One region of the Roseibium sp. SCP15 genome, then DNA from elsewhere that is predicted to be linked to it. Evidence: riboswitches for the same ligand, from Rfam matches in the RefSeq annotation. Region 1 holds a riboswitch; each other region holds the start of a gene.
What was found. A riboswitch is a leader RNA that binds a small molecule or an ion and turns the genes downstream of it on or off. The one in region 1 is predicted to bind thiamine pyrophosphate.
Positions count from the first base shown of each region.

Region 2: linked by a shared signal. The riboswitch ahead of ABLO27_RS16225 (hydroxyethylthiazole kinase) and the one ahead of thiC (phosphomethylpyrimidine synthase ThiC) in region 1 are both predicted to bind thiamine pyrophosphate.
Region 3: linked by a shared signal. The riboswitch ahead of thiB (thiamine ABC transporter substrate binding subunit) and the one ahead of thiC (phosphomethylpyrimidine synthase ThiC) in region 1 are both predicted to bind thiamine pyrophosphate.
Region 4: linked by a shared signal. The riboswitch ahead of ABLO27_RS21015 (ABC transporter permease) and the one ahead of thiC (phosphomethylpyrimidine synthase ThiC) in region 1 are both predicted to bind thiamine pyrophosphate.

Region 1 is NZ_JBDZYI010000001.1:811,946-819,755, forward strand. Features, by position in the region: gene ABLO27_RS03750 (TetR/AcrR family transcriptional regulator) at 1-68, shown strand, start outside; gene ABLO27_RS03755 (L,D-transpeptidase) at 176-769, opposite strand; gene thiC (phosphomethylpyrimidine synthase ThiC) at 1,175-2,971, opposite strand; TPP riboswitch at 3,064-3,184, opposite strand; gene ABLO27_RS03765 (fumarate hydratase) at 3,305-4,942, opposite strand; gene ABLO27_RS03770 (YceI family protein) at 5,088-5,645, opposite strand; gene ABLO27_RS03775 (cytochrome b) at 5,670-6,254, opposite strand; gene ABLO27_RS03780 (YceI family protein) at 6,309-6,893, opposite strand; gene ABLO27_RS03785 (glycerophosphodiester phosphodiesterase family protein) at 7,332-7,810, shown strand, end outside.
Region 2 is NZ_JBDZYI010000003.1:506,414-514,223, reverse strand. Features, by position in the region: gene ABLO27_RS16240 (DMT family transporter) at 1-985, shown strand, start outside; gene ABLO27_RS16235 (hypothetical protein) at 1,051-1,461, opposite strand; gene ABLO27_RS16230 (Lrp/AsnC ligand binding domain-containing protein) at 1,509-1,745, opposite strand; TPP riboswitch at 1,882-1,992, shown strand; gene ABLO27_RS16225 (hydroxyethylthiazole kinase) at 2,061-2,834, shown strand; gene thiD (bifunctional hydroxymethylpyrimidine kinase/phosphomethylpyrimidine kinase) at 2,867-3,673, shown strand; gene ABLO27_RS16215 (TRAP transporter substrate-binding protein) at 3,675-4,787, shown strand; gene ABLO27_RS16210 (OmpP1/FadL family transporter) at 5,404-6,693, shown strand; gene ABLO27_RS16205 (SDR family oxidoreductase) at 6,767-7,546, opposite strand.
Region 3 is NZ_JBDZYI010000002.1:429,202-437,011, forward strand. Features, by position in the region: gene ABLO27_RS09365 (LysR family transcriptional regulator) at 28-876, shown strand; gene groES (co-chaperone GroES) at 1,119-1,406, shown strand; gene groL (chaperonin GroEL) at 1,462-3,105, shown strand; gene ABLO27_RS09380 (hypothetical protein) at 3,374-3,760, opposite strand; TPP riboswitch at 3,939-4,046, shown strand; gene thiB (thiamine ABC transporter substrate binding subunit) at 4,079-5,059, shown strand; gene ABLO27_RS09390 (thiamine/thiamine pyrophosphate ABC transporter permease ThiP) at 5,035-6,582, shown strand; gene ABLO27_RS09395 (ATP-binding cassette domain-containing protein) at 6,569-7,261, shown strand; gene ABLO27_RS09400 (DUF3995 domain-containing protein) at 7,331-7,786, opposite strand.
Region 4 is NZ_JBDZYI010000004.1:240,416-248,225, reverse strand. Features, by position in the region: gene ABLO27_RS21035 (RluA family pseudouridine synthase) at 1-84, shown strand, start outside; gene rpoH (RNA polymerase sigma factor RpoH) at 262-1,149, shown strand; gene ABLO27_RS21025 (CHASE2 domain-containing protein) at 1,280-3,499, shown strand; gene ABLO27_RS21020 (ABC transporter substrate-binding protein) at 3,531-4,472, opposite strand; gene ABLO27_RS21015 (ABC transporter permease) at 4,495-5,250, opposite strand; TPP riboswitch at 5,398-5,504, opposite strand; gene ABLO27_RS21010 (hypothetical protein) at 5,581-7,329, opposite strand; gene ABLO27_RS21005 (adenylosuccinate synthase) at 7,590-7,810, opposite strand, start outside.

The sequences.
Region 1 (7,810 bases):
ATCCGGACCCGGCGGGAGCCGCAAGGCTGGCAGCTGAGGTTTTGATCGCTGCGCAGCTTGGAAGCTGACACGACGACAGCGCAATTCAGACTACGCCGCACTCCTGTCGGACATTGCAGAACGCATAAAAAAAGCCGGGCCAAATTGCCCGGCTTTTGTATTATGAGATTTCAAATCAACGCGTGACGATGATCTTCGAGCCGACGGAAACATTCTCATAAAGATGAATGATGTCTTCGTTGGCAAGGCGAATGCAGCCGGAAGAAACTTCCGAACCGATCGTCCAGGGTTCGATCGTGCCGTGAATGCGGTACAGGGTAGAACCAATATAGAGCGCGCGGGCTCCCATCGGGTTACGCGGACCACCCGGCATGTAGGCAGGAAGAATACGGCCCTTCCTGCGCTCACGGGCACGCATCTGTGCAGGAGGTGTCCAGCTTGGCCATTCCGCCTTGCGGGTAATGCGATGCGTTCCGGCCCATTGGAAACCGTCCTTGCCGACACCGACGCCGTATTTCATCGCTTTTCCGCCCGGCAGAACGTGGTAGAGGCGACGCTCGGATGTGTTGACCACGATCGTACCCGGCTTGTAGGGGCCGCTGTAGCGAACCTTTTTCCGCTTGATCGGTGACTTGCCACCCGGATGATACTTGGGCGTTACCCAGGTGTTCGTGCTGTGGTCGAAGAAACCGGCCCGCGCGGAAGCATTAGCAGGAAGCAACAGCGCTCCGGCCATAACAGCAATCATTGCATATAAAAAAGTCTTCATCTTTTCCCCCATCAGCGCCCAGCCCACAAATGGCGCGCTTCAAATCGAAGGTTACGTTAGGAGAATGTCCTTGCCGCACTGTTAACAATCATGACCCAAAATGGGCGTGAAAGGAATCTCACGTTGATGTGAGTTCGCTTGAGGTCGATCAAATCTGCTGAAATTGCAACGAAATTATGCTCGATCGGTCTGTTGTCCTGACAAATCTCGTCAAAGATGCTGATATTTATGCCAATGTTCTGGCTGACTGTTGATTTTTGAACCTGTCAGCGGATTTTTTGAAATTCTCTTCAGAAAAATAGGCACGGTAACGTGCATGGGGCCTTTCGAACATACGCGGCCGGAGTGATTCTCGGAATGTGACTGCCGGAGACTGAAGACGCCAGCCCCCGGCAATTGCCTCATTCAGGTGTCCTGTTCGGTGACCGGCATGTAGAGATCACCACCCTCGCGATACTTCATTGCCATTTCAGCCATTCCCGTTTTCTGGGCTTCCGCGCGAATGTCGTGGCTGATCCGCATCGAGCAGAACTTCGGCCCGCACATGGAGCAGAAATGCGCCACCTTGTGAGCTTCTTTCGGCAATGTCTGATCGTGAAAGTCCCGGGCTGTGTCCGGGTCCAGTGACAGGTTGAACTGATCTTCCCAACGGAATTCGAACCGAGCGCGTGAAAGCGCATCATCGCGTGCCTGAGCGCCGGGAAGACCTTTGGCAAGATCAGCCGCGTGTGCCGCGATCTTGTATGTGATCACTCCTGTTTTGACATCATCGCGGTCAGGCAGACCCAGATGTTCCTTGGGAGTGACGTAACAAAGCATGGCGCAACCGAACCAACCGATCATTGCCGCGCCGATGCCGGAGGTAATGTGATCGTAGCCCGGTGCGATGTCCGTGGTGAGCGGTCCAAGCGTATAGAACGGTGCCTCGTGGCAGCACTCCAGCTGCTTGTCCATGTTCTCCTTGATCTTGTGCATGGCGACATGTCCAGGTCCTTCAATCATGACCTGACAGTCTTTGTCCCAGGCGATCCTGGTGAGTTCACCCAGGGTTTCGAGTTCGGCAAACTGCGCTTCGTCATTTGCGTCGGCGATGGAACCTGGGCGAAGGCCGTCGCCGAGACTGAAAGAGACGTCGTAGGCGCGGCAGATGTCGCAGATCTCGGCGAAATGCTCGTAGAGAAAGCTTTCCCTGTGGTGATGCAGGCACCACTTGGCCATGATCGAGCCGCCACGGCTGACAATTCCGGTCACCCGGTTAGCCGTCATCGGCACCATGTGAAGCCGTACGCCTGCGTGGATCGTGAAATAATCGACACCTTGCTCTGCCTGTTCAATGAGCGTGTCACGGAAGATTTCCCAGGTGAGGTCCTCGGCGATACCACCGACTTTTTCAAGCGCTTGGTAGATCGGGACGGTGCCGATCGGAACCGGTGAATTGCGAATGATCCATTCGCGGGTGTTGTGAATGTTTCTTCCCGTTGAAAGGTCCATCACGGTATCCGCACCCCAGCGGATCGCCCACACCATCTTGTCGACTTCTTCCGCCATGGAGGAAGTGACGGCGGACGTGCCCATGTTGGCGTTGACCTTCACCAGAAAATTCCGGCCGATGATCATCGGCTCGCTTTCCGGGTGATTGATGTTTGCCGGAATGATCGCACGACCGGCAGCAACTTCGTCACGCACAAATTCCGGCGTGACCAGATCGGGAATGTGTGCGCCCCAATCGTTTCCGTCCCGTTCGGTCGTCGCCTTGCGTTTCTGATTTTCCCTGATGGCAATGTATTCCATTTCCGGAGTTACGATCCCGGCGCGGGCATAAGCGAGCTGGGTGACCGGGCGGCCGTCCTTTGCGCGCAAGGGACGTGGTGTATCCGGAAACTCTGGCACGAGCCTTTCAGCCGATACGAAGCCGTTATCGGCCGGTTGTATGGTGCGTCCGTCATATTCCTCGACATCACCACGCTGCAAAATCCAGTTACGCCGCGTCCTGGCAAGGCCGGCTGCAATATCGATGGTTGCCTCCGGATCGGTGTAGGGGCCAGACGTGTCGTACACTGTAACCGGTGGTTCTCCGGCCGTCGGGTGCAGGCCGATCTCACGCATTGGAACACGGATGTCCGAATGAAATTGTCCGGAAACGTAAACCTTCCGGGAGGCCGGCAGGCTGCCGGTCGTGATGTCAACTGAGGGAGTGGTCAAGGTTCTCTCCTAGCTTTGTTTGCTCAGAAAGACCCGTCGTCATGCTTTTGCAGGAAAGGGGAGCTGTTGACCATGAAAGGTCGACCGAATAGCGGCCCGCTCTGAATGCTTCCTACGCCAGTATCACCTGGGTCAGGTTCAAAGGGTCGCTTCACTCCGCTTGCGCGATGTCCACCTCTCAGCCCCCTTAGCGGGGCTCCCCTGCAAGGCCGGAGCGTATTGGCTGAAGAACGATTCTGTCAATCACCTGATGCGGCGATCCATGAGTCCAGCCGCGGCAAAAAAACAGGCAGCCGGATGGCTGCCTGCGTGTCTTGCGGAATTTGGCGGATCTCAGCTCAGGTTGAGTTCCTTGAAGAAGTCGTTGCCCTTGTCATCGACCACGATGAAGGCCGGGAAGTCCTCGACCTCGATCCGCCAGACGGCTTCCATGCCGAGTTCCTCGAATTCGACCACTTCGACTTTCTTGATGCAGTCCTGGGCAAGACGGGCGGCCGGGCCGCCGATGGAGCCGAGGTAGAAGCCGCCATGAGCCTGACAGGCTCGGCGGACCTGCGCCGAGCGATTGCCTTTGGCCAGCATGACCATGGAGCCACCGGCCGCCTGGAACTGATCGACATAAGCATCCATTCGCCCTGCCGTTGTCGGCCCGAAGGAGCCGGACGGCATGCCTTCCGGGGTCTTGGCCGGGCCCGCGTAATAAACCGGATGGTCCTTGATGTAGTCGGGCAGGGGCTCTCCGGCCTCCAGCCTGTCGCGCAGCTTGGAGTGCGCAAGGTCGCGCGCCACGATGAGTGGACCGGACAATGACAGACGCGTCTTGATCGGATGTTTGGAGAGCTCTCCAAGGATTTCCGGCATCGGCCGTGTCAGGTCGATTTTCACCACATTGTCGGAAAGGTGATCGTCGGTAACTTCCGGAAGGTACTTTTCCGGATGCATCTCAAGCTGTTCCAGGAAGATACCGTCCTTGGTGATCTTGCCGACGGCTTGGCGGTCAGCGGAACAGGAAACGGCAAGGCCGATCGGCAGCGAGGCTCCGTGGCGTGGCAAGCGAATGACACGCACATCGTGACAGAAGTACTTGCCGCCGAACTGGGCGCCGACGCCGGTTGCCTGTGTCAGTTTGTGTATCTCCTGCTCAAGCTGCGTGTCGCGGAACGCATGACCGAGTTCGGAGCCTTCGGCTGGCAGGTTGTCCAGATAACGTGCGGATGCAAGTTTGGCGGTCTTCAGGTTCAGCTCCGCCGATGTGCCGCCAACCACGATGGCCAGGTGATAAGGCGGGCAGGCCGCCGTGCCGAGGGTCAGGATCTTTTCCTTCAGGAACTCAACCAGCCGGTCATGAGTGAGCAGCGACGGCGTTCCCTGGAAAAGGAAGGTCTTGTTGGCGGAACCACCACCCTTTGCCATGAAAAGAAACTTGTAGGCGTCTTCACCTTCCGCATAGAGCTCGATCTGTGCCGGCATGTTGTTCTTGGTGTTCTTTTCCTCGAACATGGAAAGCGGCGCGAGCTGTGAATACCGAAGGTTCTTCTTGAAATACGCATCGCGGGCACCTTGGCCGAGCGCCGCATCATCCGAACCATCGGTCCAGACACGGCGGCCTTTCTTGCCCATGATGATGGCGGTGCCGGTGTCCTGACACATCGGCAGAACGCCATGCGAGGCGATATTGGCGTTCTTTAGAAGGTCGAACGCGACAAACTTGTCGTTTTCGGTTGCTTCCGGATCGTCCAGAATCTTCTTCAGCTGCTCCAGATGGCCCGGGCGCAGATAGTGATTGATGTCCTTGAAGGCTTCCTCGGCAAGCAGGCGCAATCCCTCCGGTTCCACCATCAGGACTTCTTCACCGTTGAATTCTGCAGTTTTGACATGGTCGGATGTCAGCTTGCGATACGGCGTTTCGTCTTGGCTTTGCGGGAAAAGAGCGCTGTGCTGATAGTCGGGAGGGGTGACGGGAGCGTTCATGGGACAGCTTTCCTGATCTGGCTTCTGCCGATCCGAGTGCGAACCGGCTACGCTGGAGCAATGAGTGGTGTTCTCATACGGCAAAAAGGCCACGGACGCCAAGTGCCGTGGCCTGCCCAATTGGTCGGACCCCAGGTTTGCCGGATTACCGCGTGGCGGTCAGATCCAGGGTGACGGTCACGATATCGCCCACTGTATCAGTGCCCACACCTGCGCCGAGCTGATAGTCCAGTCGGTTGAGGGTAGCCTTGCCTTCGGCCTTTGCCGTGTCGCCGTCAATCTGCAGGGTGAAATCCAGATCGACAGGATGGGCAACGCCCTTGATGGTTACGGTGCCGCTGGCACGGTAGCTGTTTCCTTCGACCAGCGAAACGCTGTCTGCCTTGAATTCCGCAGCCGGGAACCCGTCGACGTCGAACCATTCCTTGCCTGGCAACGTGCCGTCAAACTGCGGGTTGCCGGTGGCTGCGCTCGCCGGATTGATTTCGGCGGAAATTTTCGCAGCTTCCGGTGCGTTCGGGTCAAAATCGATGCTTGCGGTCCAGGAGGCAAAGGTACCTGCAAGCGTGTTGCCGGCCTGATTGACCTCAAAGCCAAGCGTGCTCTGCGCCGGGTCGACAGTCCATGTGTCTGCAAGCGCAGGGCCGGAGAGCGTCGAGATGGCCAGTATGGGGAGGGCGTATACTAGTTTTTTCAGAGCCATGTAGTATTTTCCTAAAGCTTTCTGTCAGGTGTCATTTTTTGCAGGTGCCGTGGAGACCATGCGCCTCAGCGTGTCATCCCTGGCAATGAAATGATGCTTCAGTGCTGCGGCGACATGTACCACGATCAGTGCGATCAGCAGGTAGGCACCATACGCATGCAATAGTTTGAAGAAGCTCTCTGCCTGTTCCTTGGACCCCAGAATTTCAGGAACCGGCAAGTGAGGTACTGGTTGCACATTGAACAGAATTGTCGGAATGCCCCAAGGCGAAGCGGACACCATGAACCAGCCGGTGATCGGCATGGCGAAAATAAGTGCGTAGAGACCGACATGACCAAGATGCGCCCCGATTTTTTCCAGCGGGTGCATGCCTTCGGGAAGTTTTGGTGACGGATTGAACACGCGCCAGACCAACCGCAGCACACCAAGCGTCAGAACCACAAACCCGATGGACTTGTGCAGCTGGAAAAGCTGGAAAGTCGCAGGGTCGGTTTGCGGCAGCGTGGTCAGGTAAAGACCAAAAGCAAGCATGCCGATAATCAGGAGAGCCATCGTCCAATGGAAGAAGATGGCTATTTGCCCATACCCTGTCGTTGTATTGCGCAGCATGGCCTGTTCCCTGGAAAGGGAAGCCGGTCGGAACCGGCTTCCGGAGAGTTTTCTTTAGTTGGTCTGAGCAGCGGTAAGCGCTTCTGCGTGGAAAGTCACGTTCACTTCGTCACTGACATAGGGAACATACTTGTCCATGCCGAAGTCAGACCGTTTCAGCACGGTCGTAACGGCAAAGCCGGCAGCTTCTTTTTTGGCCATGGGGTGTTCACCCATTGCGGTCACCTGAACCTGGAGGGTGACCGGCTTGGTGATGTCCCGAATAGTCATGTCGCCGGTGACTTCCAGCTGGTTTTCACCGGTTTGCTCAACCTTGGTGCTTTTGAAGGTTGCTTTGGGAAACTTTGCAGCATCAAAGAAGTCGGCGCTCTTGAGGTGAGTGTCCCGATCCGCCCAGAAGGTGTCGAGGCTGTCGATGTCGATGGTAAACTCGACGGAAGAATTGGACGGCGTGTCCTTGTCGATCTGGAGGTTTCCTTCCCAGTTGCCGAAACGGCCATCTGTGGTGGAGTATCCAAGGTGATTGTAGGTAAAGGACAAATTGGCGTGAGACTTGTCGAAATCATAGGCGACAGGTTCGGCAACGGCGGTTCCGGCCAGTAGGGACAAAGCAAGCGCTGAAGCTGCAAAACGGATCATGATCAAACCTCTTTGACTGTTTCGGGAGCGTTCGCTCATGAACGCTGCCAGCCAGATATATGTAAAAAAAACGCGAGCGCTATTTGACTGTCTGTTCGTGTTGGCTGAACAATTCCACGTCTGTCGCTCTGGCCGGCTTTCTCTCATTTCCGTCATTGAAGTCAGACATTTGCCTGTCCACCTTGTTAAGGTGCACATCCGGTGCCCGACGAGGGTAAACTGAAGGTCGGGTAACTGAAGAATCAATTCCAGTTGAGTAGCTTGGACATCTGCAGTTTGTCTTGTGGAGAGGCAAGGGGCTGAATTATTGAAGAAAATTGTTGTGTCATCATTCCATCACCAATCGCGTGCATCTGTTTGAACAGTTTCCCTCAAGTCCAAAGCGCCATCAGCCAAACGTGACTCCAGGCATTGTCTGGAGATGAAGGAGAATCAATCGTGAAACAGGCAGTCATAGTGTGTCACCGGGGGGCGTGCCTTGCTGCGCCGGAAAACACGCTGGTGGCACTCGAAAAGGCCATCGACCTTGGCGCGGATGTGGTCGAGTTCGACGTGAGGCCGTCAAAGGACGGGGTGCTTTACGTCATGCACGACGAGACGGTGGATCGAACAACCAACGGCAGCGGCCGGTTTGCCGATATGCATTCTTCCGAGATCGACCGGCTTGATGCAGGCGGTTGGTTCGGCCCGGAGTTCGCCGGAGAGCGCGTCCCGCGCTTTGACACTTTTCTGGATCGATGCAAAGGCCGGATTGGAACCTATGTCGAGATCAAGGAAGGCGATCCGGGTGAGGTGCGGGACATGTTGGCCGTGCGCGGCATGTTGAATGACGCGTGGACCTTCTCATTCGATCAGTCCATTCGGGCAGAAGCGCGGGCAAAGGTGCCTGACCTCAAGCGCATGGTGCTGTTTGCCCA
Region 2 (7,810 bases), on a different contig from region 1:
CAAATCCCGTTTTGCCGGTCCCGCCGTGCCTTCGGGCATGACCCGTCAGGCTCCACTTCTCGGCATCTCCTTGAAGCTGGCCTCGACGATCACGTTCTTCGTCATGGCCACTGCGCTCAAGATCGCCGCGGAGACCGTACCGATCGGGCAGCTGGTGTTTGCACGTAACTTCTTCGGTCTGTTTCCAGTTCTTCTCATGGTTGCTCTGCGTGGAGAGCTCGGTTTGGCCTTCAAGACCCGCAACCCAAAGGGACACCTGACACGGGCGACCGTCGGTCTTTCAGCCATGGTCTGCTCATTCACCGCGCTTTATTTGCTGCCGCTACCGGACGCGACGGCCATCGGCTTTGCGACGCCGCTGATTGTGGTCGTGCTGGCGTTCTTTCTGCTTGGCGAACAGGTCAGAATTTATCGCTGGAGCGCCGTTGGGGTAGGGTTCCTGGGCATTCTGGTGGTTCTGTCGCCGCATTTGGGTGAGGGCCAGCTGGACAGCACTGCAACACTCGGCGCACTGGCGGGGGCGTTGGGGGCCGGGTTCGCTGCCCTTGCCATGATCACCGTTCGCAAATTGTGCGAAACCGAGCGCACGTCAACGATCGTGACCTGGTTTGCCGGCGCCTCCACGGTGCTTTCGCTGCTTACCCTGCCGCTCGGATATGTCCTTCCGGGACACAGCTGGGTGGTCCCGGATCTCTCAACGGCAGGCCTGCTGGTTCTGATCGGACTTGCAGGTGGTGTCGGCCAGATCCTTCTGACACAGAGCTACCGGTTTGCCGACGCTTCCACCATCGCCCCGTTTGACTACGTCAACATGCTGTGGGCGATCCTGGTGGGCTGGCTGGTGTTTTCCGAAATTCCTGTCCCGGAAGTGGTGATCGGAGCCCTGATCGTGATCGCCGCGGGAGTGTTCGTCATCTACCGCGAACACCGGCTCGGTCTCGACCGCACCAAGGCGCGCCGCGCGTCTTCGCCATCGAAATCATGACCGTAGAGAACATCCGTAACGGCTTCTTCAGTTAGGACAGGCCAGGGAGGAGCCCAGCGGTTCTTCTACGGTTTGTAGTGGAATGTCTCGACGGCGCTCTTGGAGCCGTCGGGAAAGACCAGCTGTACGCTGATGGAATTCGTCGAGCCTGCGGGCAGTTCGATATAGGGCTTTTCCTTCAGAACCGCGTTGGGGTTGTCCGGATCGCATGCGTCCAGTTCCCACATCTGGTCCAGAGGGCCATCATTCAGTCCGTAAAAGACATAGTCGATCCCGCATTTCCAGGCTTCCAGATGGGTGAAGTAGATCAGCTGCTGGCCTTCCCAGTCACGAAAGGAAACCCAGCTTGCCTTGGTCACATCCAGTATCTGCTTGATCTGCTCGGGCGGCATGCCTTGTGCGCTTGCCGGCGGAGCCGAGGCAAGGGAAAATGTGCCCAAGCCCATGACCAGGGCTGAAATTTTCAAAAAATGCATGATGGCCTCCATTGTCTCCAGATCAGGAGAATGCGTCAGGCGAAAAATCAGAAAGCCTTAAAGGTAATGATCGTCTTGGTGTCCTGAATGCCGTCGATCGGGTGAACCTTCTCGTTTACGAAGTGGCCGATATCGGCGTCGTTATCGACGTAGAACTTCACCAGAAGGTCGTAGTCGCCACTGGTGGAATAGACTTCCGAGGCAATTTCCGCGTCGGCGATCGCGTTGGCAACCTGATAGGTCTTGCCCAACTGGCATTTGATCATAACGAAAAACGGGGTCATGCGATGCTCCGGAAATGAAATCGTTGCGGAATGGTGCCCAAGGACATCGCCTATCTGTTGTCCGCAGTCAATCGTTGATGCAGCCTGCGACCATCGCACGGTCTTGCAATGACGGGTTCGCCTTGGTAGCAGTGCTGTTATCTCATGGGGGTGCCCGGCGATCCTGGATCGGGCTGAGAGGCGTACGGCCAACTCCTTGAACCTGATCCGGGTGATGCCGGCGGAGGGATTTGAGATGCAGATTGCCAGGGCATTCACAGCTCTCTCTCCTGATCAAACTTCCGGTTTGCAGCCGGAGCCACTCGGAGGAGACGCATGAACCTGACCGTTGCAGCTTCCACACAGAACCTTTCGCCGGAAACTGTCTTTGACCTGTTGATGAGGGTGCGGCAGAAGTCACCGCGCATCCACGCGATCACCAATGCCGTTGCACAAACCTTTACGGCCAACACTTTGCTGGCGCTTGGCGCCGTGCCTTCCATGACCATCGCCAAGGACGAAGTCGCAGGTTTCGCCGAAAGCGCGGATGCTCTGCTCATCAATCTCGGTACGCTGGATGAAAGCCGTCGGGAAGCCATTCCGGTCGCCATCAAGGCGGCGAAGGCAGCAGGGCGCCCTGTCAGTATCGACCCGGTGTTCGTGAACCGGTCTGGAGTGCGTTGCGCGTTTGCAAGGGAGCTGATGGCCTTCCAGCCGGACCTGTTGCGCCTGAACGAAGCGGAAATGGTTGCCCTTTTTCCGCAAAGGTCCGAAGCCGATGCCGTGATTTCAGCTGGCACCGTGCTGGCGGTGACGGGAGTTGAGGACAAGATCGAGAGCCTGGGAGAAGATTTCCGCCTGCGCAACGGTCATCCTCTGATGGCGCGCGTAACGGCGACAGGGTGCGCCGGTGGAGCCGTGCTTGCTGCCTTTGCCTGTGTAGAGGCAGACACCGCCCTGGCCGCGGCGTGCGGGCTGTCGGTCTTCAATATCGCCGGAGAACTGGCCGCAAGTCGTGCCGGAGGGCCGGGAAGTCTGGTGCCGGAACTGCTCGATGCCCTTTATTCCATCACGGCGAACGATATCGAAATGCGGCTGAAAACGGCCTGAGTTCCTTTTCTCATTCAAAAATGGAGAGACACATGACCGCCATCGCGGTGACCATAGCAGGATCCGATTCCGGCGGCGGGGCCGGAATACAGGCTGATCTCAAGTCGTTTTCGGCAAATGGTGTTTACGGTGCCAGTGTGCTGACCGCTCTCACGGCGCAAAACACTCTTGGTGTGAGTGCCATTCAAGATGTCCCGCCCGCTTTCGTACGTGCCCAGATGGATGCGGTCTATTCGGACCTGAACGTCAATGCCACCAAGATCGGTATGCTCTCCAGCGTCGAGATAATCGAGGCGGTTGCAGGCGGACTGGAGGCACACACAACTGGCCCGGTGGTGCTGGATCCGGTGATGGTGGCAGCGTCCGGTGATCCGTTGCTGGCCGACAGTGCCGTGTCCAGCCTGATTTCCGTTCTCGTGCCGCTCGCCGATGTCATAACGCCAAACCTGCATGAAGCCGCCAGGATGCTCGAAACGGAGGTTGCGGCCAATGAAACGGAGATGCTCTCACAAGCAGAGGATCTTCTGAGGCTCGGTTGCAAGTCGGTTCTGCTCAAGGGAGGGCATGGAACCGGTGAAGAGAGTGCGGATCTGTTTTTCGATGCGGCCGGCAATGCCATCTGGTTGCATGCAGAGCGCATCCAGACAAACAACACCCATGGTACCGGATGTACGCTTTCGTCGGCAATCGCAGCCGAACTCGCCAAAGGCAGCGATCTGGAAAGCGCAATGAGAGCGGCCAAGGCCTATATCCATGCTGCCATTTCGGCGGCTGACCAGCTCGAGATTGGTGCCGGCCACGGCCCTGTTCATCATTTTTACCGCTTCTGGAGCATGTGACATGTCAGACAAGTCTTGCCTGTCAAAAAATCCCGTCACCCGTCGGGCGTTACTTGGGGGCTCAGTCGCAGCGGGGGGCGCCGCACTGGCTGCTCCGGCGATCGCGGAGGAAAAGGCGACAGTCGAGTGGAAAATGGTGACATCTTGGCCCAAGAACCTGCCTGGACCGGGTGTCACAGCACAGCGGATTGTCGATCAGGTGGCCAGAATGACCGCTGGCCGTTTCCGGATACGGCTTTATTCGGCTGGAGAACTGGTGCCTGCACTCGGTGTATTCGACGCGGTCGCGGCCGGCACGGCTCAGATGGCGCACACTGCGTCCTTTTTCTGGCAGGGCAAAATTCCAGCATCGGTCTATTTCACCGCCATTCCTTTCGGCTTGTTGCCGCATGAACACATCGCCTGGATCGAACAGGGGGGCGGCCAGGCTCTCTGGGATGAGCTCTACGCCCCTTTTGGCCTGAAGCCCGTAATGGCGGGGAACACCGGCGTTCAGATGGGCGGGTGGTACAAGAAGGACATCAATGGCCTTGATGACCTGAAGGGCCTGAAGATCCGTATGCCGGGACTTGGCGGTGAGGTCATGCGGCGGCTTGGGGCAACTCCTGTCAGCCTGCCACCCGGCGAATTGTTCCAGGCACTTCAAAGTGGTGTTCTGGACGCGACGGAATTTCTGGGGCCGTGGTCGGACCGCGCGATGGGCTTCCACAAGGTTGCCAAATCTTACTATTCACCTGGTTTCCACGAACCGAACGGGACCGGCGAAGCGATTTTCAATCAGGTTGCGCTTGATAGCTTGCCGGAAGAGCTGCGGGCGATTGTGCTGGAAGCCTGCAGGGCAGAAAACGGACGAGCCCTGGCGGAGAGCGATTGGCAAAATGCCGGCAGCCTCCAGCTTCTTCAGGAAGAAGATGGTGTGACCGTCAAACCTTATCCGGACGAAGTGCTGAGTGCGTTGCGCGAAACAGCAGCTATCGTACTGGCCGAAACGGGCGAGCGCGATCAGCTCAGCAAACGGATTTATGAAAGCCACATGGCAGCCAGACGGCGCTTGGCGCCATGGAGCGACGTTGCCATGCGACGCTTCATGGCTGCCCGTGACGGCAGCAGCTGACTTTGCCTGCCGCGGTGTAGACCGCCGCGGCATCCGCTCAACGCGATTGGTCTATTCAAGTCTCTGACAAGCCGCCGCTGACGTAAATCCCGAAACGCTGCCAACAAGTACGCAGACGGTGCCGCGAAGCGGCACCCAAAGCTCCGGAAGATCAGTGCCTGGGCAGGTCAATCGTCTTTAAGTATAATTTAAAGCATTGATATAGCGCCTTGGATCCAGTGACAGCCTTATTCTCGGGATTGTCTGAAATGCCTATGAATCGCCCGGATTTGTCTCACAATATGTCCACATTCCCTTAGGAAACGTGTGGCAAAGCCGCAACGTTGCAGGAATTAATTACGTAAACGGAAACTCACGAGTCGACTGCCTATTTTTTGGGCAAATGAGTCGGAGTGAGTCGAGTTGGTGGCAAACAGCACTGGAACGCGAGGTTTTTTTGGGTTTTGGCGAGATGAATTCTGAAGAGCCGTGAGTTTTACATAATATTTTGCGTTGCAGCATATGAATTGATCAAGCAGTTTTAGTTTTTGAGAGAGTTGAAATAGGAGGCGTTCTTCGGAAATCCTGTTGCCAGAGTTCATGATTCCTCCGGTGGGAGGGGGACGGGAGAAAACGCATGGTCTGGGCCAAGAATAAAACACTTCTAATAACGACTTCGGCAATCGCGCTATCCATGGTTGCGAGTGCTGCGCATGCAGGCGGCTTCGCGCTTCGTGAGCAAAGCGCCTACTATCAAGGAATGTCTTTCGCGGGATACGGGACAACGAGCGACTCAATTTCCTCGATGTTCTGGAACCCGGCTTCTCTGATGGGCGCAGGAGAAGGCCTGACGGTGGAAGCGCACAATTCGATAATCCTGCCTTACTCCGACATCGACGGAACATTCTCAGGCAATGGATTCACGATACCCGGTTCGACCGCGGGAAGTGGCGATATTGCCAGTGATGCCTGGATACCGGCTTCCTATGCGGCGTATCGGTTGAATGACCAGCTTGTGTTCGGTTTGGGTATCAACGCTCCATTTGGATTGACAACCAAGCCGGACTTTAGCTGGGCAGGGCAATACTATTCACGCACTTCAAAAGTCTTTTCTTTGAATGTGAATCCAACCGTAACCTATCAAGTCAATGATATGATCGCCATCGCGGCAGGCGTTCAAGGTCAGTATATTGATGTCAGCCTGAAAACCGCTGATCCGTTTTCCGGAGGGGCGAGAACAAACGAAATCAAGGGCGACGATATTTCGTTCGGTGCGACTGCAGGCATTACCATCAAACCCTGGAAAGGCACTGAAATCGGTGTTGGTTACCGGTCTGCGATAGGACACAACCTTGACGGAGACCTGATCCTGCCAAGCGGTGTTCCAACCAGTGGCATAGCTGCTGGAACCTACGCTATCGGCCTTGGAATGATGACGCCGGATATGGTGAATATCTCGGCAAAGCAAAGCATCACGGACAAGATTCGTGTGTTGGGTACGGTCGAGTGGACCAATTGGAGCCGGCTTAAGTCTCCTCGGGCAGAGCTGGATTCAAATGGAGCGACGATAACAACGCTTCACTTCAACTATGAAGATGGTTGGTTTTTCTCGCTTGGCGGCGAATATGATTTCAATGAACAGCTGACCCTTCGCGCCGGTCTTGCTTACGAAATCTCGCCGATTGATGAGGACATCCGTTCAACCCGCCTCCCGGACAACAATCGCTGGTGGCTTTCAGCTGGCGCAAGCTACGCGCTCAATGACCACCTGGCATTCGATATCGGGTATTCTCATCTCATTCCGGAATCCACCAAGATTGATATTGGTCCGGGACATCAGGACTACAATGCGTCTCTTGGCACCTACAAAGCGGACGTCGACAGCAATGTGAACATTTTCTCCGCGTCACTTCGCTACAAGTTCTGATTACATTTCAGAGGGTTAAAAAAAGGCCGGGGCGTTGCCCCGGCCTTTTTGCATTTTCAGATAGGTGATGAAATCAGAATGCTGCGGGGTAGAGGCCGCCATCCATGAGCAGGTTCTGACCGGTGATATATCCGGCATGCCGCGAGCAAAGAAATGCACAGGTCTGGCCAAATTCTTCGGCGTTGCCGAAACGCTGGGCCGGAATCTCGGCGGCTTGCGCCGCGCGGACAGCCTCGACGCTCTTTCCGGATTGCTGTGCGGAGCGTTCAAATCCGCCCTTCAAGCGATCGGTGTCCATTTTGCCCGGAAGCAGATTGTTGATGGTGATGCCGTGCGGAGCAAGCTGACGGCACACACCAGCCAGAAAAGCGGTGAGACCGGCACGCGCGCCACTGGAAAGATCCAGCCCTTCTATGGGCATCTTGACAGAGAGAGAGGTTATGTTGACGATCCGGCCGAAACCGCGCTCCTTCATGCCAGGAACGACGGCCTGAATGAGCTCAATCGGCGTGACAAAGTTCTGCACGGCCCCTTCCAGCAGGGCATCACGATCAAGTTCGGAATAATCGCGCCGCGGAGGACCACCGTTGTTGTTGACGAGAATGTCCGGGTCAGGACATGCAGCGAGCAAGGATGCCTGACCTTCCTTCGTGGAAACGTCCGCGGCGATGCTGGTGACGTTGACCCCATGAGCCTCCTGCAGCGCTGCCTTGGTGGCAGCCAGAACAGCCTCGTTCCGGCCATTCAGAACAATGTCGCAACCGGCTTCCGCCAAAGCTTCGGCGCAGCCCTTTCCCAGTCCACGGCTTGAGGCGCAGATGATCGCCTTCTTTCCCTGGAGTCCCAAGTCCATGTTCTTTCTCCCTAAAAGGCTGGGGCCGAGATGCTGGCACCAGAACGCTTGAATTTTGGAATGACGTGATTGGAAGTATGTATCACGTAGCAGAAGGACAAGAGTAAAGTGATTTGAAAACAAGCACTTTTCATGTCCTTCCGTCAGACTTGCTGACGTTAACCAAGTGGCGGGTAAATAGATCCAGTACAGGATTGAGCGTGATCTGTCATAATAATGATACCTGAATCGCGTCTATAGCGCTCCAACAGGAATTTGGAGAAA
Region 3 (7,810 bases), on a different contig from region 1:
TCAGAGTGATGTGAAAAACCTTTCGGTATGCAGTTAGAAGCAATTGAAGCCTTTCTTGCGGTTTTGGAAACGGGTGGCTTTCATGCTGCCGCCCGCAAGCTTGGCGTCACCCAGACTACGGTCAGCGCACGGATTCGCTCGCTGGAAGATGCCGTCGGCAACCGGGTGTTTGAACGTGGCGCCAGCGGGACGGCTCTGTCCGAGTTTGGCCAGGAATTCCGTCCATTCGCCGAAGAAATGATCTCACTCTGGAAAATCGCCTCCACGGAACTTCCGGACCGGGTGTCGAACCGGATCTCCCTGAGGATCGGCGCGCAACTCAGTATCTGGGATCCGCTTCTTGTCGACCTTGCCATTCATCTGGAGAAAAACTTCGGCAAGCTGGTATTCGCGCTGAATTTCGATCACGTCGCTAATGTCAGTGAAGCGGTCGCAAGCCACCTGCTTGACGTTGCCCTTACCCATGAGAAGCCTACAGAGCAGAAGGTTTCCTTTCTCGAACTTCCTCCAGAGAGGCTGGTTTGCGTCGAGGCGCAGTGCAACGAGGCTTTGTCCGGCGAACCGCCTTTCATCAATCTGGACCTCGGGAAACAGTATCAGCGTCATGTCGATGCTGTGATTGATCCCTCTTTCAAGCAGAATCTTTTCCTGGGCAATTGCCTGATGGGCCTTCGCTATCTGCTGAAGCGCGGAGGGCGCGGCCTCTTTCCGCTTTTGCTTCTGGAAGACTACCTGGCAAGCGGTCAATTGCGACTGATCGGGAAAGACATCTATCCGCTGCCGTGCTATCTGGTTCACCGGCCAGAATCCCCGTCGGCAGATCAGCTGGCCGAGGTCGGATCCTGCCTTGCGGCCCTGAGAGCGAAAACCGGTTAAATTCGCCCTAACATCGCCGCATTTACCAAGCTCATGCAGGCTGGTGCCCGCAGACATTAAATTCTCCTCATAAAGCATTGACAACCAGAGCCTGGCTACATAAATCGATGGCGCTGTTAGCACTCGCCTTTGTGGAGTGCTAAGAAGCTGCGGGAGGGATCCCTCCCGTGCAAGTCAACCCATTTATCATGTCTCGCGCGCTGCCAATTGCGTGGGGCGCGCTCATGAGAGGAAACAGTCTTATGGCATTTCGTCCACTGCACGACCGTGTCGTAGTTCGCCGCGTCGGCTCTGAAGAGAAGACCGCCGGTGGCATCATCATTCCGGACACCGCGAAGGAAAAGCCGCAGGAAGGCGAGATCATCGCTGTCGGCACCGGCGCTCGCAAAGACAACGGCGAGATCGTAGCTCTCGACGTTAAGGCAGGCGACCGCGTCCTGTTCGGCAAGTGGTCCGGCACCGAAGTCAAAATCGACGGTGAAGACCTCCTGATCATGAAGGAATCCGACATCATGGGCGTGATCGCTTAATCACAGCGAACCGCTTCTGATCTCAATATCATTCCAATTTAAGTGAGACGACTACATGTCTGCTAAAGAAGTAAAATTCTCCTCCGACGCCCGTGAGCGCATGCTCAAAGGCGTGGACACCCTCGCAAATGCCGTCAAGGTAACCCTCGGCCCGAAAGGCCGTAACGTTGTTCTCGACAAGGCTTTCGGCGCACCGCGCATCACCAAAGACGGTGTTTCCGTTGCCAAGGAAATCGAACTGGAAGACAAGTTCGAAAACATGGGCGCACAGATGGTGCGTGAAGTGGCTTCCAAGACCAACGACATCGCTGGCGACGGCACCACCACTGCTACCGTTCTGGCTCAGGCTATCGTCAAGGAAGGCGCCAAGGCTGTTGCTGCCGGCATGAACCCGATGGACCTGAAGCGCGGCGTTGATCTTGCTGCTGCTGAAGCTGTCAAGTCTCTGGAAGCTGCTTCCAAGACCATCACCACTTCTGAAGAAGTTGCACAGGTCGGCACCATCTCCGCCAACGGCGACGTGCAGGTTGGCCAGGACATTGCCGAAGCAATGCAGAAAGTTGGCAACGAAGGCGTCATCACCGTCGAAGAAGCCAAGTCTCTGGAAACCGAGCTGGAAGTCGTCGAAGGCATGCAGTTCGACCGCGGCTACCTGTCTCCTTACTTCGTCACCAACGCTGACAAGATGCTGGCTGACCTGGAAAAGCCGTACATCCTGCTGCACGAGAAGAAACTCTCCAACCTGCAGGCCATGCTGCCGATCCTGGAAGCTGTTGTTCAGTCTTCCCGCCCGCTGCTCATCATCGCTGAAGATGTTGAAGGCGAAGCACTGGCAACTCTCGTTGTCAACAAGCTGCGCGGCGGCCTGAAAATTGCTGCTGTCAAGGCTCCGGGCTTCGGCGATCGTCGTAAGGCAATGCTCGAAGACATCGCTATCCTGACCGGTGGCACCGTGATCTCCGAAGACCTCGGCATCAAGCTGGAAAACGTGACCCTCGACATGCTCGGCACTGCCGAGAAAGTCGCGATCACCAAGGAAACCACCACCATCGTTGACGGTGCCGGTTCCAAGGAAGACATCGACGGCCGCGTTGGTCAGATCAAGGCGCAGATCGAAGAAACCACTTCCGATTACGACCGTGAGAAGCTCCAGGAGCGCCTGGCCAAGCTTGCTGGCGGTGTTGCAGTTATCCGCGTTGGCGGTGCAACCGAAATCGAAGTGAAAGAGAAAAAAGATCGCGTTGACGATGCTCTGAACGCAACCCGCGCTGCTGTTGAAGAAGGCATCGTATCGGGTGGCGGCACTGCTCTGCTGCGTGCGAAGAAAGCTGTCTCTGCTCTGTCTTCCGACAACTCCGACATTGAAGCCGGCATCAAGATCGTCCTGCGCGCTCTGGAAGCTCCGATCCGTCAGATTGTTGAAAACGCTGGTGTCGAAGGCTCCATCGTTGTCGGCAAGATCCAGGAAAACGACGACGACACCTTCGGCTTCAACGCTCAGACCGAAGAATTCGTCAACATGATCGAAGCTGGCATCATCGACCCGACCAAGGTTGTTCGTACTGCTCTGCAAGACGCAGCTTCCGTCGCCGGTCTCTTGATCACCACCGAAGCCATGGTTGCCGAGCTGCCGAAGAAAGACGCAGCACCGGCAATGCCGGGCGGCGACATGGGCGGCATGGGCGGCATGGGCTTCTAAGAAGCCCAAAGCTCACAAGCTTTATGGAAAGGGCGGCCCTCGGGTCGCCCTTTTTGTGTTTGTCGCCATCTGTTTAGCTCGCCTTGACTTGGGAAACAGAAGGCGACTTCGGCGACTAGGAAGTCCAGAACTCGAAGATAGGCGCACTAGGCAGTTTTCAGGCAGTTCCACTTACATGTCTTCGCTAGAAATCTGAGCCTCTGCGATACCAGTGAACAAAAACATGCCCGTGCAAAGTGGCTAGCACTCCGTATTTACCGAACTGCAATCACCATGAAATTCGAACACCAGAAACAAACATAATTATCAGACATGCGGTGACTGACAGAAAGCCAACCGAAATTGCTTCAACCCACTCGCGCAGCAAATTGTTTTCTTTGATCAATGAATCGTACCGGCCTGCAGAAAACCCCGTCATTGTCGGCTCTGATACCCAGCCCTCCAAAGAAAAACCAAAGTCTACTGGTGTGACTCCTGATTGTTCATGGCGAGTGCCTTGAGCGATTACCGGAATTTGTTTACGTGTGGTGTTTTCGAAAAAGAATACATTTCCCGCAGCATGGTGCGGAACATCAAAGATGTAACTGGTGTAAGAAAGGCTCAGCAGAATTGAAGCGATCAGAAGAAATCGGCTTCTGGATAATCCACTCTTCATATGCTCTCTCGGCGCTTCTCATTATTGAACAAATGCAACTTATTCAACGCTAGATAGCAGTGAGCCTCAAATCTTGCCACTGCGCAACCCTTGAGGACTCTTTTGTTCGTGCGCCTGAGTAATTGCCGATTAGAGCTAATCAAACCTGTTGTACTCGTTCTCATTTCCAGATAATCACGGCCTTACCTCGGGGTGCGTGAGGTTTTCGCGCTGAGATGCCATTCTGGCAAACCCGTTGAACCTGAACCGGCTAGAACCGGCGGAGGGAAAGGTAGCGGTTTCATCCATCCTTGCCCTCTCGCCGCAATGGAGGATGATATGAAACATCTGCTCTTTGCTGCGGGACTTTTGTGCGCAACATCGGCTGTTGCCGCCGATAAACCCCAGCTGACCGTCTACACCTATGACAGCTTCGTTTCCGACTGGGGGCCGGGCCCACAGGTCAAGGAAGCCTTTGAAGCCGTCTGCAATTGCGAGCTGAACCTTGTCGGCGTCGAGGACGGCGCTGCCCTTCTGTCCCGCATCCGGCTGGAGGGTGAAAACTCAGACGCAGACATCGTGCTTGGCCTGGACACCAATCTGATTGCCGCCACCAAGCAAACCGGTCTCTTCGCGCCTCATTCCATCAATGCGGAGTTTTCACTGCCGATCGAATGGAACGACGAAACCTTCGTGCCTTACGACTGGGGCTATTTCGCTTTCGTTCATAACAAGGACGCTGCTGTTCCCGGCAATTTCCGCGATCTGGCAGCAAGCGACACCAAGATCCTCATTCAGGACCCGCGCTCTTCAACTCCGGGGCTTGGCCTGCTGCTGTGGGTCAAGTCAGTTTATGGCGACGAGGCTCCGGAAATCTGGGAAGGTCTGTCGGACAATATCGTCACGGTCACCAAAGGCTGGTCAGAGGCTTACGGACTTTTTCTCGAAGGTGAAGCGGACATGGTGCTCAGCTACACCACTTCCCCCGCCTACCACCTGATTGCCGAAGACGATGCCAGCAAGGCTGCCGCCGCCTTTGACGAAGGTCACTACATGCAGGTCGAAGTTGCTGCAAAATTGGCAGGCACCGACCAACCGGAGCTCGCCGACCAGTTCCTGGAGTTCATGACTTCCGACACGTTCCAGTCGATCATTCCGACCACGAACTGGATGTATCCTGCGATCACTCCGGAGGGTGGACTGCCAAAGGGCTTCGAAACGCTGCACACTCCGGAAAAGTCCCTGCTCCTCGGAGCTGATGAAGCCGCCAAGATGCGGAAGGAAGCGTTGGCGGAATGGCTGGGCGCGCTCAGCCAGTAAATCCGTTCCCGGGGATCGCGGCGGCGGCTGTTGTCGCCGCGCTGATCCTGGGCACCTTGGCAGCAATCGCGCTGCGTGCGGAAGCCGGGCAAGGATTTGGCCCGGCTGACTGGGCAGCGCTGCGCTTCACGCTTACGCAGGCGGTGTTGTCCGCCCTGATCAGTGCCGGACTGGCGATCCCTGTTGCCCGCGCGCTGGCGAGACGGCGGTTCCCCGGCAGAAGTGTGCTGATCGCACTGCTGGGTGCCCCCTTCATCCTTCCCGTTATCGTAGCCATTATCGGTCTGCTCCAGGTTTTCGGGCGCGCAGGATGGATTTCTGACGCATTGGGCTTCTTCGGACTGCCACCGATCCGCATTTACGGATTGCACGGTGTTGTCCTGGCTCATGTCTTTTTCAACCTGCCTTTGGCCACGCGACTGATCCTTCAGGGGTGGCAGGAAATTCCCTCGGAACGGTTTCGACTGGCTGCGCAACTGGGGTGTCATGGCAGTTCAATGTTCAGGCTCATCGAGCTGCCAATGCTGGCGAGGATCCTGCCTGGCGTTCTGGCCGTGATTTTCGCTATCTGTCTGACCAGCTTTGCAGTTGCACTCACCCTGGGTGGCGGCCCCCGGGCCACGACGATCGAACTCGCGATCTATCAGGCATTCACCTATGACTTTGATCTGAGCCGGGCCGCGATGCTGTCAGCCTTGCAACTCGTCCTGACGACTGCCGCCGCCTATGCCGCGCTCAAACTCTCTCGAGGTGACGGCTTTGGCGCCGGCCTTGACCGTGCCGTTCGCCGCTGGGACGGCGGGAAGCCAATTGCCGACACACTCTGGATTGCGCTTGCTGCAATTTTTCTACTCCTGCCGTTGGTATCGGTGGTGATCTCTGGGCTCACTGGACTTGTCTCATTGCCGTTGGTCGTCGTCCAGGCGGCCATGACCTCGCTTGCAGTCGCGACAATGAGCACCGCGGTCCTTTTGCTGATGGCGCTGCCCATGGCAGCGACCATCGCCACCGGGCGATACGGATGGGTTGATATCAGCGGCATTCTTGGGCTTGCGGCCTCGCCCCTGGTTATCGGCACGGGATTGTTCATCGTGCTTCGGCCGCTGGTTGATCCGACCTCGCTTGCATTGCCGGTTACCGCTCTTGTGAATGCAGTGATGGCACTGCCCTTCGCGCTTCGCATCCTTGTTCCGGCCGCGCGCGATGCCGTCCAGCGTCATGGTCGGCTCGCTCTTTCTCTGAACATGGAGGGCAGAATGTTCTTTGCCCGGATCCTAATCCCCCGTATGCGCCCTCAAATCGGATTTGCCGCCGGGCTCGCAGCGGCTCTTTCGATGGGCGACCTCGGCGTTATCACCTTTTTTGCCAATGCGGAGACAGCAACCTTGCCGCTGCAGATCTATCGCCTGATGGGGGCCTACCAGATGCAGGCGGCTGCAGGTGGGGCGTTGCTACTGCTGGTTTTGTCCATGACCGTTTTCTGGCTCCTGGACCGCGGAGGACGCTGGCATGCTGAAGCTTGACGAATGCAGTATCACCAACGGCGGTTTCACCCTGAAAGCAAACATGGCGATAAAGGCCGGGAACCGTGTCGCGATCATTGGCCCATCGGGGGCAGGCAAATCGACACTTCTGGAAGCAGTTGCAGGTTTCCGTGATCTCGTTCGCGGTGATATTTTCTGGCGGCGGACGAACATCACCACCCTTTCTCCGGGCAAGCGTCCGATTGCCATGCTTTTTCAGGACGGTAATCTCTTCCCTCATCTGACCGCAGAACAGAATGTCGCCCTTGGACTGCGGCCCAGCGGGAAACTGTCTGTGGACGAGCGAAGCCAGGTGCAGGCTGCCCTGGCGCGCGTCGGCCTGACCGGCATGGGAACACGCAGGCCCTCAGAGCTCTCCGGCGGGCAGCAAAGCCGTGCGGCGCTTGCCCGCGTTCTGGTGCAGAAACGGGACTTGTTGTTGCTGGACGAACCTTTCGCCGCCCTGGGTCCTGCCCTGAAAACTGAAATGCTGGATCTGGTTTCAGCCCTTGCTGTTGAAACCGGCACGACGCTTTTGATGGTCAGCCATGCGCCCGAAGACGCCCGCCGGATCGCGGATCGGACGGTGTTGGTGGCGGATGGTATCGCACATCCGCCTGTGCCCACATCCGAGCTCTTCGAGAACCCGCCCCCTGCCCTTCGCGATTATCTCGGTTGAAACTCGTCTTACGGTCAGAACGGTTTGACGCGCGTGTGCGAACCGCCTCGCAGAATCAGATCGGCTCCCTTAGGAAAATACCAGGACCATGAAACCTGCGCCTAAAGCCAGGCACAGCGGCGCGTAGTACCGTTTGTCGAGCGTCTTGAACGGCTCTTCAGCCTGCATGCGAGAGAAGTACGGCGTATAGCTCAAGATACCTCTTCCTAAAAAAATCAGTCCAATTCCTGCAAGCGACAAACTCAGAATTGTTGGAAGCAGCCCGGACGGCAGAACAGTCGCGACTGGATTGTTCAGAATGCCTGCAGACAAAAGCGGCAAGATCGCCGCAATCGCAATCAGCCCAGCAACCAGAACGGTCAATGTTCTACCGGGCATTTGCCTCATGCCCTTTGCCCCGACCACCATACGCACAAGGGATGCTTCGTCCCGCGCCGGCCAAAGTCCTCCAAAGCCCCAATAGAGATGCAAAGCCGAAATCCCGGCCAAAACAAGAAAAAGAACACTTGCAACTGACGTGACCACTTGAACCTCCGACGACAACCATAC
Region 4 (7,810 bases), on a different contig from region 1:
CCCGCGAGCGGTGAAACCTTGCGCTTTGAAAGCCCATATCCGTCTGATTTTGCAAAACTTTTATCCGCATTACAAAAATTTTAGGAAGCAATTCTTCATTCTGGTCATGTAATCGGCAATTTCCAACCTATATTAAAATCTCTTGTGTGCCTTAATGGACACGATTCTGCGTCCGTCTTTCCTTTGACATGACTTGCTTGCGTAATTGTTCGGAGCAGCGGAAGGAAAAGGTCGCAAATAATTGGAAAGGGGGTGCATGCAATGGCCCAAAACGTACCGACACTCACAGCCGGGGAAGGTGGTCTGAGCCGCTACCTGGATGAGATTCGTAAATTTCCAATGCTGCAGCCGCAGGAAGAATACATGCTCGCCAAACGGTACAAGGAGCATGAAGACCCCGAAGCGGCAGAACGTCTCGTGAATTCTCACCTTCGCCTCGTTGCAAAAATTGCGATGGGATACCGTGGCTACGGTCTTCCGATCGGCGAAGTTGTTTCTGAAGGCAATGTCGGCCTGATGCAGGCGGTCAAGCGCTTTGAGCCGGACAAGGGGTTCAGGCTCGCGACTTACGCCATGTGGTGGATCAAGGCAGCCATTCAGGAATACATCCTGCGCTCCTGGTCTCTGGTCAAAATGGGGACCACTGCCAACCAGAAGCGCCTGTTCTTCAACCTGCGCCGCCTCAAAGGCAAAATCCAGGCACTGGATGAAGGTGATCTGAAGCCGGATCAGGTAAAGGAAATCGCTACCCGCCTCGGAGTGTCCGAGGAGGAAGTGGTGTCCATGAACCGTCGCCTCGGTGGTGACGCCAGCCTGAACGCGCCTGTACGTGCCGAAGCCGATGCCGGCGAATGGCAGGATTGGCTTGTTGATGAAACCGACAGTCAGGAAACCATGCTCGCCAACCAGGAAGAGCTCGACATGCGTCGCAAGCTTTTGAGCGATGCAATGGGCGTCCTGAACGAGCGTGAGCGCCGTATCTTCGAAGCCCGCCGACTGTCAGAAGACCCGATGACGCTGGAAGACCTGTCCGGTGAGTTCGGTGTCAGCCGTGAGCGCGTTCGTCAGATCGAAGTCCGCGCCTTTGAAAAAGTACAGAAGGCTGTTCGCAACAGCGCGCGCTCGATGGAACAACAGCCGGTCGCCTGACCTGCTGCAAAACAAGTTTGACAAAACGCCGGAGTGCAAACTCCGGCGTTTTTCTTTTCAAGATCCAAGTTCCCTTGCGATGCCCTCAAGCGCAATCTAGGCTGATCCTGTTTAAACAAGATCGATAGTCATGCGCCTGTTTCTCAAAACGCTCTTTTCCAAACGCATACTTGTTGCTGCCGTTGCCTGTATCGTTCTGGCCTTCATGACCGGATTGCGCTCCGCTGACCCAGGCTTCCTGAAAGCGATGCGCGAACTGACCTTTGACTACTATCAGCGCATGAAGCCCCGGGAATATGAGCCCGCGCCTGTGCGCATCATAGACATCGATGAAGCCTCCATTGCAGAAATCGGCCAGTGGCCCTGGCCCCGAACCAAAATGGCGGAGATGGTGGCAAAGCTGACTGATCTCGGGGCTGCAGCGATTGTATTCGACGTCGTTTTTTCCGAAGCCGACCGGACATCTCCTGCACAGTTGCACGAAACGCTCGGCCAGAACGTCCCTGATGATCTTATTGCAACCCTGAAATCCCTCCCCGATCACGACGCCCAATTCGCAAGCACCATCAGCCAGGCTCCTGTGGTTCTTGGTTTCGCGGTGACAACCACATCTACCGGAGACACACCCCGCCAGATTGCCGGCATATCCTATGCCGGAGACAATCCCGTTGGCTTTCTGAAACCCTTTCCTGCAGCGGTCGCAAACCTTGAGATCCTGCAGGAGAGCGCAAGCGGTCTCGGGTCCATCTCCATTTCAGAGGATGATCAGGAAGGTGTCGTCCGCAGGGCACCCCTGGTGGTCTCTGATGGAAATACGCTCTTTCCCAGCCTGACGACAGAAGCCTTGCGGGTTGCACAAGGTGCCAAGGGCTTGATTGTGCGTTCCACCGGGGCCAGCAGCGAGGCCGGCGTGGGAAATTCTGCCGTGACAGCAGTCAGAATCGGCGCATACACGGTTCCGACCACCGCATCCGGTGAACTTTGGCTCTATTACACCAAAGATCATCCGGAAAGGTACATACCGGCCAACACACTGCTCAGCGCTGAGAACCTTGCCGATCTTGTGCCTTATGTTGAGGGGCAGATTGTTCTTGTGGGCGCCTCTGCAGCCGGATTGCGGGATATTCGTGCCACATCGCTCGGGGAGCTGGTGCCCGGCGTCGCCATTCATGCCCAGGCACTCGAACAGATCCTGTTCGATCAATTCCTGTTCCGGCCGGACTGGGCGAACGGTCTGGAGATTATCGCGACCTTTGCCGTGGGTGCCATTGTTATCCTTGCATTGCCCGCAATCGGCAGTCTTGGCACTGCAATTCTGGCGACCGCCATCGTATCCGGCCTTGTCGGAGGTTCTCTTTATCTTTTCTGGGAAGAAGGCCTGTTGATCGATCCGGTCTACCCGGCCGTCACCTCCTTTCTCGTCTTCGCAGCCTCCTCTTCCCTGCTCTTTTTCCTGACAGAGCGGGAAAAGAAATTCGTCCGGCAGGCGTTCGGCCAATATCTGTCACCCGATCTGGTTACACAGCTGGAACAGTCACCGGACCAATTGACGCTTGGCGGGGAAATTCGCCCGATGACTATCCTGTTCATGGACATCCGCGGTTTCACTCCGATTTCCGAGCAGCTCACACCGGAAGAGCTTGTCAGTTTCCTGAACACCCTGCTCTCGCCGCTTTCCGACGCGATCCAGGTAGAGGGAGGAACGATCGACAAGTATATCGGTGACAGCATCATGGCATTCTGGAATGCCCCGCTCTCAATTCCTGATCACGCCGCCAGAGCCTGCCGGGCAGGCCTGACTATGCTAAAGGTGGTCGACAAGCTGAACGACAGGGACGCCTTCGGCTTCAAGGCCAGAAACCTCAAAACACAATCGGTGCGGATCGGTATTGGTTTGAACAGCGGCGAGGTCTGCGTCGGCAACATGGGGTCGGCGCGGCGCTTCAATTATTCGGTCATAGGCGATGCCGTGAACATCGCTTCGCGTATTGAATCCAGCTGTAAGGCAATCGGAGCGGAGCTTCTGGTCTCGGAAGATACACGGAGCGAAGCTCCGGATTTTGCATTTCTGGAAGCCGGAGAAATTCCTCTGAAAGGCAAGAGTGAACCGGTAAAGCTCTACGCGCTTCTGGGTGACAGGGCGCTGAAAAACTCAAAGGAATTCAAAGAGCTGGCGACGACGCACGAACGTTTGATGGCCGCAATGAAAGAAAATCGCCTTGAGGACGCCGAAAGAGCGCTTGAAACCGCACAGATTCTCGCGCCATCCCTGATGGATTTCTACGGGCGTTTTGAGGATATCCTGTTCGATTTGAAAGCCGCTCAAAATGCAAACAGCGCCGCACAATGACGGCGCTGCTTCTCTCCCACAAATCAACGTATCAGCGAATTTCGACGGCGTAAGTGTCGACAGGAACAACTTTGCTGATCAAACCCGCCTCGGCCATAAACTCCGCAAAACGCTGATAGCGTCCTGTGTCGAGAGCTGAAGGCCGCTTTGCAAAGCGTGGCAGCGTGTCAGCCCATGCCCGTTTGTTCAGTTCGTCATTCAGGTTCGGATAGGCTTCGATAAAGGCATTCCAGGCCTCTTCCGGATGATTGGTCAGGAAAATGGTTGCAGCTTCTATGGCAGCCATGAATTTCACGAACCGTGGATCTTCGGCCTTGTCCTTGTTCACGACGTAAATAAGCTCATCGAAAATCGGCACGCCGTTTTCTTCCGGGTAGAACGCCTTGCCTTCCTTGCCTTCAATTTCGATCTGGGTCAGTTCGAAGTTGCGATAGGCACCGATCACCGCATCCACCTGACCGGACATCAGAGAAGGCGAGAGCGCGAAGTTGACGTTGATCAGTTCCACATCATCCATGGTCAGACCGACCGAGCGCAGCATCTGTCCAAGCATCGCATCTTCAAAGCCGGAGACGGAAAATCCGACCGTCTTGCCCTTGAGATCTTTCAACTCCTTGATCGGTCCGTCTTTCAACACGATGAGCGAATTGAGCGGCGTTTCCACCAGGGTACCGATCCGCGTGACCGGCAGCCCTTCTTCGATATGGGCGTGAAGCGTCGGTTGATAGGAAATCGCGATATCACCCTGACCGGCGGCCACGAGCTTGGGAGGCATTGCAGGATCGGCAGGTTCAATCAGTTCAACTTCCAGTCCCTCAGCTTCGAAAAAGCCCATGGTCTGTGCCGTGATGACGGGAGCATGATCAGGGTTGGTGAACCAGTCCAACAGAACCGTCAGTTTTTCCGCAGCCTGAGCCGGTGCACTGGCCAGCAGGCCTGCGGCAACAGTCAGGGACAGGAGTGTCTTTTTCATTCAATCCTCCAGAGTTCGGCGGTCAGTCTTCGACCTGCCAGGGAACAAGAATTCGGGTGAAGTATTCGACGGCGTAACGCATCGCCAGCACCATCAGGGCCAGCAGAATGACCGCTGCAAAAAGCAGGTCGGCGTTCCCGCGGGCATTGGCTTGAAGCATGATGAAGGCAAGCCCGCCTTTCGCTCCCGCCCACTCGCCGACCACCGCCCCGATGGGCGCGAAAACAGCGGCGACGCGGAGGCCGGAAGCAAATGCGGGCAAGGCCGCCGGCAGCCGGAACAGAAGCAACTCGCGATAACGCGGCACCCGATAAAGGCGGGCAAGGTCCGCCAGACCGGTATCAAGGCGTCGCAGGCCGTCATAGACGGTGGAGGTCACCGTGAAGAAGATCACCAGGATCGCCATGACGATCTTGGAAGACATTCCGAAACCCATCCACAGCACCAGAATCGGCGCAATGGCGAAAACCGGCAGAGCCTGAGTGACAAGGATGGTTGGCATCACCAAGCGCCCCGCAAGAGGAAACAGCCAGATGGAGATCGCAAGCAATGCGCCGCTCAAAACACCAAGAGCGAATCCCAGCACGGTCTCAAGCGCGGTGATACTGGCATGATGCAGGAGAAACCCGGCATGCTCAGGAAACGCTTGCAAGACCACGATAGGGCTCGGAAGCATGAAGGATGGCGGCTCCAATACGGCGACCAACAGTGCCCAGACACCGAGCACCGAGATCGCGCCAAGCAGGAACTTGCCCAAAATAGAAAGAAATGCCGTCACCACATCACTCCGTTCTGAATCGGAGCTGTGGGAGCAGTCAGATGGGCAGACAGGTACCGCAAATACAGGAACTGCTGCCGCAAAAGGCAAACAAGCATAGGATCTCCCGTCTTCGGACGTGCCGAAAATGACAATGGAGATCCGGGAATTGGCTAAGGATTCCGTCCCTTCGCCGGCATGACCCGGATCAGGTTCTAAGGGTTCGGCTCAACGCCATCTCAGCTCCGGAAACCGGAACACCCCTCGGACCGAGGCGGAACATGCCTTGCCTGAACGAAAAAGGCAAGTTGAGTTTTGCAGGACTGTCCTGCGACAAGCGAAGATCTGGACTTAGCCGGCCTGCCAGGCGGAAATCGCCTGTTCGACTGCGGCCGCACCCGCACTTCCCTTTTCAAGGGTCAGAATTCCGCGCTTGCCGTTTTCATAGAGCATAGGAATATCGATCCAGCCACGCTCACGCAGCAGCGCAAGATTGCGTTCCTGTTCGTTCGGCAGACTGGAAAGCGCGATCCAGAAGAAGCCCGGCGAGACCTTGACCGAAGCACCGATCAGGGCGTCTCCGCGCGCCTCCTCTGTCGGCTTCATGACAAGGCCGGGGACATTCACAACGTCACCTGCGGCAAAGCTATCTGGAAACTCGTATTTGATTTCGACAAGATGGCTTGCAGGCAGAGACGTGTCGTCGTTCGGCTTGATACGGATATCAACCTTCACGTCTCTTTCAGGAATTTCGATCGACGCATTCAGGACGGCCTGCGATTTGCCGTCGAGGTTGGTCTCTTCCTCGATGCTCCAGACAACGGCGCCCTGGGCAGCAGTACCAGCCCCCCCGGCTTCTTCACCTTCCTCATAAAGGATGGAACGCTGCACACTGCTGTCGGTATCAGCTGCCGGAGTGCCTGGCGACGTTTCTTCCGGCGCGATCGCAGCAAGGTTTCCTTCAGGCACAGCCGACGGCGCTTCAACTCCTGCGTCAGGTGTTGCGGCGTCTGATCCAGTGTCGGCACCTGAAACAATCGAAGGCTGAGTTGGCTCGGACTGAGATGGCTCGGGCTGCTGAGCCTGCGGATTGATTGTCGTGGTCGTTACTGTGCGTGCATCGGGTGCAATCAGATCATCGTCATCCAGCAGCCGATCGGTGTTTTTCGCTGGATCGTCAGCCGTCTCACTCGTTTCGGCCGGAGTTTCATCTGCAGCCGGAGGAGTTGTCGAGGCTATTGCTGTTTCTTCTGGTTCCGATTGCGTCTGCGGCTGAACAACGGCTTGTTGATCGTCTGACGACAAGAAGAAATAGGCCCCACCACCAACAACCAGAAGCGCAATCACGGCAGCGATGGCAATCGGCAGCGTTTTGTTAGAAGAAGATTTTTCCCGCAGCGCATCAGACGCGCTCGGCCTTTGACGTTTGGACCGCGCAGGCTTTTCAATCGGCGTTTCACTAGCCTTGGGCGTCGCGAATTCAGCAGCAGCTTCGGGCTTGGTAGATGTATCAGTTACCGGAGCAGGCTCGAAGATCCCATCGTCATCGGCGGACTGCGGCTCGAAGGCGGGCTCCTGCCGCGCCGGCGCATCATCCACCGGAGCACTGTCGGACGCCGGTTCAACCGCATCTTTTGCGTTCTGAACAGCCATATTCGCAGCTGTTCCAAGGGTTTCTGCCTCTGAAAGCGTTTCCTTGAGCGGTGAAGGTACACTTTCCTCTTCTGCGGGGACTTCTTCCTGGGCGGGAGCAGCTTCCTGAGCCTGGACAGGTTCTTCCTGAGGCTCTTCCGGCTGTTCCTCTGGCTCGGTTTCAGTGGCCTCAGTCTCAGAAGGATGCGGAGCCGGTGTTTCCACGGCTGGCGCAGCAGGACTTAAGCCAAGGCTTTCCCGCGCTGCCTCTGCCTCGACTTTTCTGATTGCCTCTTCCAACCGCAGCTGTTCCGCCGTGATCTCCGAGGGCGACAGCGGCGGCTCATAGGCTTTGAGCTGATTAACAATGGCGTTTCGTGCCCGGCTGTACACGCTTCTGCGGGCAGCACCGTTGCTTTCGGGCAAGGACGCGATCGTTTTCTTCAGAATAGAATAGTAATCAGCCATCTTCCTGCCTACCGGCCAACTGCTAGGATCTCATTTGCTGGCCCAAGATTTCAAAACGTTCTCAAGCTTATAGCAAGTTTTTTCAGGTCAATGCCAATTCTTCAAAAATGCTTGGCCGACACCGACCCTAACAGTAGTGTTTTCCTAACACGGATTCTTCAATTCACACGCAAATGTGTGATTCCGAATCCATGCCGGACGCATTTTGATTCGCAATGCGCCCAGCTATTTCACGATTTGAGCCTTTTAAGCGGCAGATCTCAATCCTGGAAAGGATTCTGCACAAGAATTGTGTCGTCCCGCTCCGGGCTGGTCGACAACAACGCAACCGGTGCACCGATCAATTCTTCAACGTGCCGCACATACTTGATCGCCTGCGCCGGAAGATCCGCCCAGGTGCGAGCACCTTCGGTGGATTCCTTCCAGCCCGGCAGCGACTCATAAATCGGAACGACACGCTCTTGCGCACCCTGAGATGCCG